Pseudoxanthobacter soli DSM 19599: one gene and its partner. The protein of the gene in region 2 interacts with the protein of the main gene of each other region in a pairwise test. Links are inferred from orthologs where the notes say so. Each region holds a gene or a part of one and is shown on either strand. Other genes may lie near its edges. The genes, in order: BUF17_RS09395 and BUF17_RS12040.

The links.
Region 1: the proteins of BUF17_RS12040 (region 2) and BUF17_RS09395 interact in binary tests that used the Escherichia coli proteins (3 or more experiments, as listed by UniProt). The link is inferred for Pseudoxanthobacter soli DSM 19599 from one-to-one orthologs.

Annotation. Positions count from the first base shown.
Region 1 is NZ_FRXO01000003.1:395,494-399,342, reverse strand. What follows is about bases 22-3,559. They hold BUF17_RS09395 (2-oxoglutarate dehydrogenase E1 component), read right to left. Parts: upstream 3,198-3,559; coding sequence 222-3,197; downstream 22-221. Other genes in these bases: sucD (succinate--CoA ligase subunit alpha), read right to left, coding at 3,484-3,559; odhB (2-oxoglutarate dehydrogenase complex dihydrolipoyllysine-residue succinyltransferase), read right to left, coding at 22-70. Also shown: more of odhB, read right to left, coding at 1-21; more of sucD, read right to left, coding at 3,560-3,849. UniProt on the Escherichia coli protein: E1 component of the 2-oxoglutarate dehydrogenase (OGDH) complex which catalyzes the decarboxylation of 2-oxoglutarate, the first step in the conversion of 2-oxoglutarate to succinyl-CoA and CO(2).
Region 2 is NZ_FRXO01000004.1:417,200-420,450, reverse strand. Bases 211-3,150 are described here. They hold BUF17_RS12040 (ABC-F family ATP-binding cassette domain-containing protein), read right to left. Parts: upstream 2,656-3,150; coding sequence 766-2,655; downstream 211-765. Other genes in these bases: BUF17_RS12035 (DinB family protein), read right to left, coding at 2,730-3,150; clcA (H(+)/Cl(-) exchange transporter ClcA), read left to right, coding at 211-611. In the rest of the region: more of clcA, read left to right, coding at 1-210; more of BUF17_RS12035, read right to left, coding at 3,151-3,236. UniProt on the Escherichia coli protein: Genetic data indicate it may be involved in ribosome assembly or function.

The DNA of each region.
Region 1 (3,849 bases), on a different replicon or contig from region 2:
TGAACCACTGACCGATCGTCGCCTCGCTGACCGATTCGCCGAGGGTCGGAACGCGGATTTCCGTCGCCATGGTGGCCTCTTTCTCCGATTGGCCCGCGTGGGCCGTCTCCGGCCTCAGTCGCGCGCAGGGTCTTGTTCGTGCTTGCGTTTGGCTGGCTTGCGTTTGACTTGAAAGCCGCCGGCCGCGGGGACCGGGGACGGCGGCCTTTCCATGTCGGTGCTCAGACCCGCAGCGCCTCGTCGAGGAACGCCTTGAGCTGGGCGAGGTGGGTGGACATCAGGCCGGTGGCGGTCGCCGCCGACGCGGGACGGCCCGCATAGCTCGGCCGGCCGGACTTGAGGCCGGCCTGCTCGACCGCCCATTCCAGATAGGTCTGGACGAAGCTCCACGAGCCCATGTTCTTCGGCTCTTCCTGGCACCAAACGACGTCGGCGTTCGGGAAGCGCTGCAGATAGCCGACCACCGACTTGCTCGGGAACGGATAGATCTGCTCGACGCGCAGCAGGAACACGTCGTCGATGCCCCGCTTCTCGCGCTCCTCCAGAAGGTCGTAATAGACCTTGCCGGAGCACAGCACGACGCGGCGGATCTTCTCGTTCGGCACCAGCTTGACGGTCGTCAGGCCGCTGCCGTTCTCGGCATCGTCCGGCAGCAGGCGGTGGAAGCTCGAGTCCGGCCCGAACTCCTCCAACCTGGAAACCGCCCGCTTGTGGCGCAGCAGCGACTTCGGCGTCATCAGCACCAAGGGCTTGCGGAACTCGCGGCGCAGCTGCCGGCGCAGGATGTGGAAGTAGTTCGCCGGCGTCGTGCAGTTGGCGACCTGCATGTTGTCCTCGGCGCACATCTGCAGATAGCGCTCCAGACGGGCGGAGGAATGCTCCGGCCCCTGGCCTTCATAGCCGTGGGGCAGCAGCACCACGAGGCCGGACATGCGCAGCCACTTGCGCTCGCCCGAGGAGATGAACTGGTCGAACACCACCTGCGCGCCGTTCGCGAAGTCGCCGAACTGGGCTTCCCAGAGCGTCAGCGCCTTCGGCTCGGCGAGCGAGTAGCCGTATTCGAACCCGAGCACGGCCTCTTCGGACAGCATCGAGTTGATGACCTCGTAGCGCTCCTGGCCCGGCTGGATATTGTTCAGCGGGATGTAGCGCTCCTCGGTCTCCTGATCGAACAGCACCGAATGGCGCTGGGAGAAGGTGCCGCGCTCCACGTCCTGGCCGACGAGGCGGACGGGATTGCTCTCGGTCAGCAGCGCGCCGAACGCCAGCGCCTCGCCGGTCGCCCAGTCGATGCCCTCGCCGGTCTCGATCATCTTGCGACGATTGTCGAGGAAGCGGCCGATGGTCTTGTGGATGTTGAAGCCTTCCGGCACCTGCGTCAGCGACAGGCCGATGCGCTTCAGTTCGTCCATGGCGACGCCGGTGCGGCCGCGGCGCGGATCGTCGCCGGTTTCGGCCTGGCGCATGCCCTGCCAGCGACCGTCGAGCCAGTCCGCCTTGTTCGGCGCATAGTGCTGGCCGGCGGCGAACTCCTCTTCCAGCTTCGCCTTCCACGCCGCCTTGGCCTCGTCGATCTCCGCAGCCGTCATCAGGCCCTCGGCGACGAGCTTGTCGGCGTAGATCTGCAGCGTGGTCGGATGGCTGCGGATCTTCTTGTACATCAGCGGCTGGGTGAAGCCCGGCTCGTCGCCCTCGTTGTGACCGAAGCGGCGATAGCAGAACATGTCGATCACGACGGGCTTGTGGAAGGCCTGCCGGAACTCCGTCGCGATCTTGGCGACATAGACCACCGCTTCCGGATCGTCGCCGTTCACGTGGAAGATCGGCGCCTCGATCATCTTGGCGACGTCCGACGGATAGGGCGAGGACCGCGAATAGCGCGGGTTGGTGGTGAAGCCGATCTGGTTGTTGATGATGACGTGGATCGAGCCGCCGGTGCGGTGGCCCTTCAGGCCGGACAGCCCGAGGCACTCGGCCACGACGCCCTGGCCGGCGAACGCGGCGTCGCCGTGGATCAGGAGCGGCAGGACGGCCGTGCGCGAGTGATCCTGGAGCTGGTCCTGCTTGGCGCGCGCCTTGCCGAGCACGACGGGATCGACGATCTCGAGATGCGACGGGTTCGCGGTGAGCGACAGGTGGACCTTGTTGGCATCGAACTCGCGGTCAGACGAGGCACCGAGATGGTACTTCACGTCGCCGGAGCCGGCCACGTCGTCGGGGGCGTAGGAGCCGCCCTTGAACTCGTGGAACACCGCGCGATGGGGCTTGGCCATCACGTTGGTGAGGATGTTGAGGCGGCCGCGATGGGCCATGCCGAGCACGATCTGCTTCAGGCCGAGCTGACCGCCGCGCTTGATGATCTGCTCGAGCGCCGGGACGACGGATTCGCCGCCGTCGAGGCCGAACCGCTTGGTGCCGGTGAACTTGAGATCGAGGAAGCGCTCGAAGCCTTCCGCCTCGATCAGCTTGTTCAGGATCGCCTTCTTGCCCTCGGGCGTGAAGGAAACCTGCTTGTCCGGTCCCTCGATGCGCGACTGGATCCACGCCTTCTCGGCCGGATCGGAGATGTGCATGAACTCGACGCCGATGGTCGAGCAATAGGTGCGCTTCAGGATGTCGAGCATTTCGCGCACGGTCGCGAACTCGAGGCCGAGCACGTTGTCGATGAAGATCTTGCGGTCGTAATCGGCCTCGGAGAAGCCGTAGGACGAGGGATGCAGCTCCTCGTGGTCGCCGGTGTCGAAGCCGAGCGGATCGAGGTCGGCAAACAGGTGGCCGCGCATCCGATACGCGCGGATCATCATGATCGCGCGGACGGAATCACGGGTCGAGCGCAGGATATCCGCCTCGGAGGGGGCGGGAACCGCGCCCTTGCTCTCCTTGACCGTCTTCTCGGCCTTGGCCTTGATCTTGTCGCCGAGCGACTTCTCGAGATAGGCCCAGTTGCCGTCGAGGACGGCGACCATCTCGCCGTTGGCCACGACCGGCCAGTCCTCGCGCTTCCAAGGCGCGCCCTGCGCCTCGCGCTTGACCACCGCGGGGTCTTCTTTCAGGGACGAGAAGAAATCACGCCATTCCGGATCGACAGAGGCGGGGTCGGTCTCGTAACGCCCGTAAAGGTCCTCGATATAGGCCGCGTTGCCGCCATAGAGGAACGAGGTCAGAGCGAACGCCTCGTTTGAATCCTGCCGTGCCATCGGTTTCGACCGGCGTCGGGCGCCGGCCTCCCTGCTGGTTGATTGACTGACGGATTGCCGACCGCGGTTAGCCGCGCCGCCGCTCCGCTCCCCCCGTTAGAGGGCTCCCGCACCGGGAAACCGCGGGGCGGCTTCCGGGCGGCGCGGGCCGCACGTGCATCTATATAGGACAAATTCCAACATGGCGCCGCCTTGTTGCCCGTGTCTTCTTCAAGACCCGTTCAAGTCAGCCATGCTTGAAACGAACAGCTCGCGAGGATGTTTCCATCCCCGCGAGCCGGAAATCTCAGCCCTTCAGGACTTCGACGAGGGTCTTGCCGAGGCGCGCCGGCGAGGGCGAGACGCGGATGCCCGCGGCTTCCATCGCGGCGATCTTGGATTCGGAACCGCCCGAACCGCCGGAGATGATGGCGCCGGCATGGCCCATGCGGCGGCCGGGAGGGGCGGTACGGCCGGCGATGAAGCCGACCATCGGCTTCTTGCGGCCGCGCTTGGCCTCGTCGGCGATGAACTGCGCCGCCTGCTCCTCGGCGTCGCCGCCGATCTCGCCGATCATCACGATCGACTCGGTCTTGTCGTCGGCGAGGAACAGCTCGAGGATGTCGATGAACTCGGTGCCCTTCACCGGGTCGCCGCCGATGCCGACCGCCGA
Region 2 (3,251 bases):
CGCCTTATCTGGTCCCCGGCGTCGTCGGTGTCGTCATCGGTATTCTGGCTCTGCTCAGGCCCGAAGCGACCGGGGGAGGCGAACAGCTCGTGCTGACGATGACCGGCGAGAACCTCAGCGTGCTGGCCCTCGCCATCATCGTGGTCATCCGTTTCGCCATGACGATGGCGAGCTATTCCACGGGCGTTCCGGGCGGCATCTTCGCACCAATCCTGGCGCTCGCCACGGCGGTGGGCCTGTTGTTCGGCGGTCTCCTCAGCCTTGTCGTTCCGCTGCCGCCGGGGGCCTCCGTCGCCTTCGCCGTCGCCGCCATGGGTGGGCTGTTCTCTTCCACCGTGCGGGCACCGCTGGTGGGCATGGTTCTCGTTGCGGAGCTGACCGGCGCCTACGACCTGTTGCTCCCAGTCATAGCCACCTGCGTGACCGCCAACGTCGTCGCCGAGGCGCTGAAGGGCAGGCCGATCTACGAGGTGCTGCTGGAACGCACGCTACGCTTGTCCGGCCAGACCATGCCGCCCTCGGGCAGCGACGATGCGATGGGAGGATGGGACGAGCCAGAGCGGCGGCATCCCGATCGCCTGATACCGGATAAGCCGAAACCGGGCGCATAGCGCGCCCGGCAGCGCCTTCTCGTCGGGCGACGACCCGTGTGGCGAAGCGTCTCCGATCGGCCTTACGGGTCCAGGCTATCGGCGCGCGCGCCGCTCCGCGCCATTGCATGACTCCGCGCCATGCAGGATCCGCCGGAGCGCGGCGGTCCGCCAACTACCCGCCACTCATCTCGTTTTCGTACCGCTCGGAGAGTTCGAGCCAGGTCTCCTCGGCCGCTTCAAGAGCCTTGGCCGCATCGGCCCGCTCCTTGGCGACGGCAACACCACGCCCGGGAATGCCGCTGAACAGCTTCGGATCGGCAAGCGACTTGTCGAGCCGGGCGAGGGTGGCCCGCAGCGCCTCGATCCTTTTTTCAGCCGTCTGGATTTCCTTTCGCAGCGGCGCCAGTTGGGCGCGGCGGTCGGCATTGGCCTTGCGCCGTTCCTGACCGCTGGCCGCGCTTCCGCTCTCGTCTGGCCGCTGTCCGCCCTTGCCGCCGCCTTTGCCGACGACGAGCCGCCGATAATCCTCCAGATCGCCGTCGAACGGGGCGACGGTGCCGTTGGCAACGAGCCAAAGCCGGTCGGCGCAGGCTTCGACGAGATGGCGGTCGTGGCTGATGAGGACCACGGCGCCTTCGAAATCGTTGATGGCTTCGATCAGGGCCGCCCGGCTGTCGACGTCGAGATGGTTGGTCGGTTCGTCGAGAATCAGCAGGTGGGCGCCGTCGAATGTTGCGAGCCCCATCAGCAGCCGCGCCTTCTCGCCGCCGGAGAGGTCGCGCGCCGGCGTGTCCATCCGGTCCGTCGGTAACCCGAAGCCGGCGACGCGGGCGCGAATCCTCGCTTCGCTCTCGCCTGTGACCCGATTGCGGACATGCTCGACGGCGGATTGCGACGGCACGAGTTCGTCGAGCTGGTGCTGGGCGAAATAGGCCACCTTCAGCTTGTTCGCGCGGGTGTAGCTGCCGGTTTCGGGCGCCAGCTTGCCTGCGATCAGCTTGGCGAACGTGGATTTGCCGTTGCCGTTCTGGCCGAGAAGGGCGATCCGGTCGTCTTCGTCGATCCGCAAGCTGAGCCGGCTCAGGATCGGCTTGCCCGGCTGGTAGCCGACCGAGCCGCCGTCGACGGTGATGATCGGCGGCGCCAGCCGACCCTCGCCTTTCGGGAACTGGAACGGTGCGACCTCGCCATCCACCACGGCGGCAATCGGCTGAAGTCGTTCGAGCATCTTCAGGCGGGATTGGGCCTGACTGGCCTTCGAGGCCTTGGCGCGGAAGCGATCCACGAAGGATTGCAGGTGCTTGCGCTGCTGCTCCTGCTTTTCAGCCGCCTTGCGCTGCAAGGTTTGCGTCGCGCTGCGCTGGCGTTCGAACGCATCGTAGCCGCCGCGATAGGAGACGAGCTTGCCCTGGTCGAGATGGACGATCGTATCGACCACCTTGTTGAGCAGGTCGCGATCGTGGCTGATCAGCACCACCGTGTGAGGGTAGCGCGTCAAGTAATTCTCCAACCAGAGCGTGCCTTCGAGATCGAGATAGTTCGTCGGCTCATCAAGAAGCAGGAGATCGGGTTCGGAGAACAGCACGCCCGCGAGGGCGACGCGCATCCGCCAGCCGCCGGAGAACGACTTGCAGGGTCGGGCCTGCGCCTCGGTGTCGAAACCGAGCCCGGCGAGGATTGCGGCCGCGCGGGCCTCGGCGGAATGGGAGCCGATATCGCTGAGGCGCGTATGGATGTCGGCGATGCGGTGGGGATCGGTGGCAGTTTCCGCTTCCGCCAGAAGAGCGGTGCGCTCCTTGTCCGCCTGCAGCACGACCTCGATCAGGCTTTCGTCGGTGCCGGGCGCTTCCTGCGCGACCTGACCCGTCTTGATGCCACGGGCGATGGTCACGGACCCGGTCTCGGGCGCGATCTCGCCGTTGATCAGCCGGAAAAGCGTGCTCTTGCCGGCGCCGTTGCGGCCCACGAGGCCGACGCGGCTGCGCTCATGCACCACGACGGTGGCGTGGTCCAGCAGCGTGCGGCCGGCGATGCGGTAGGTGACGTCGTTGATGGACAGCATGATGGCGGCGGTTTTGCCCGCTCCCGACCTCGCCTGCAAGCCCTCTGTCGGACCCGCGCCGCCGGTTCGAGTACCTAGAGCCCGACGCCGCTCTCGCGCTGGTAGAACATCAGGTCGAGCGCGAGATCACGATGTCCCAGCCGGGTGAGGATGACGTGCGCCTGGCCACGATGGTGGGTCTGGTGATTGAAAAGGTGGGAGAGCGCCGGTGCGAGCGGCTGCTCGATCACGTCCGGGCTCGATACCCTCCGGTAACGCAGCCGGCCGGCGAGCGCGACGTCGTCGAGGGAACCGATCCAGGCGACGATGCGGGCGTCTTCCGCCTCCCGTGCCGCGCGCAGCTCGGGCAGGGTTTCGTAGAGAATGGCATCGAGCCGGGCCGGTGCCTCGCCCTGGCCGGTGAAGCGCTGCATCCAGATCTGGTCGGTAACGAGCAGGTGGTTCAGCGTTCCGTGGAGCGAGCGGAAGAACGCCCCGTGATCCGCGCGGTAGTCCTCGTCGGACAGCGCCGCAGCGGCATCGTAGAGCCGCGCATTGGCCCAGGCATTGTAGCCGGCGAGCATGGTGAAGAGATCGCGCATCGAAACTGGTCTCTT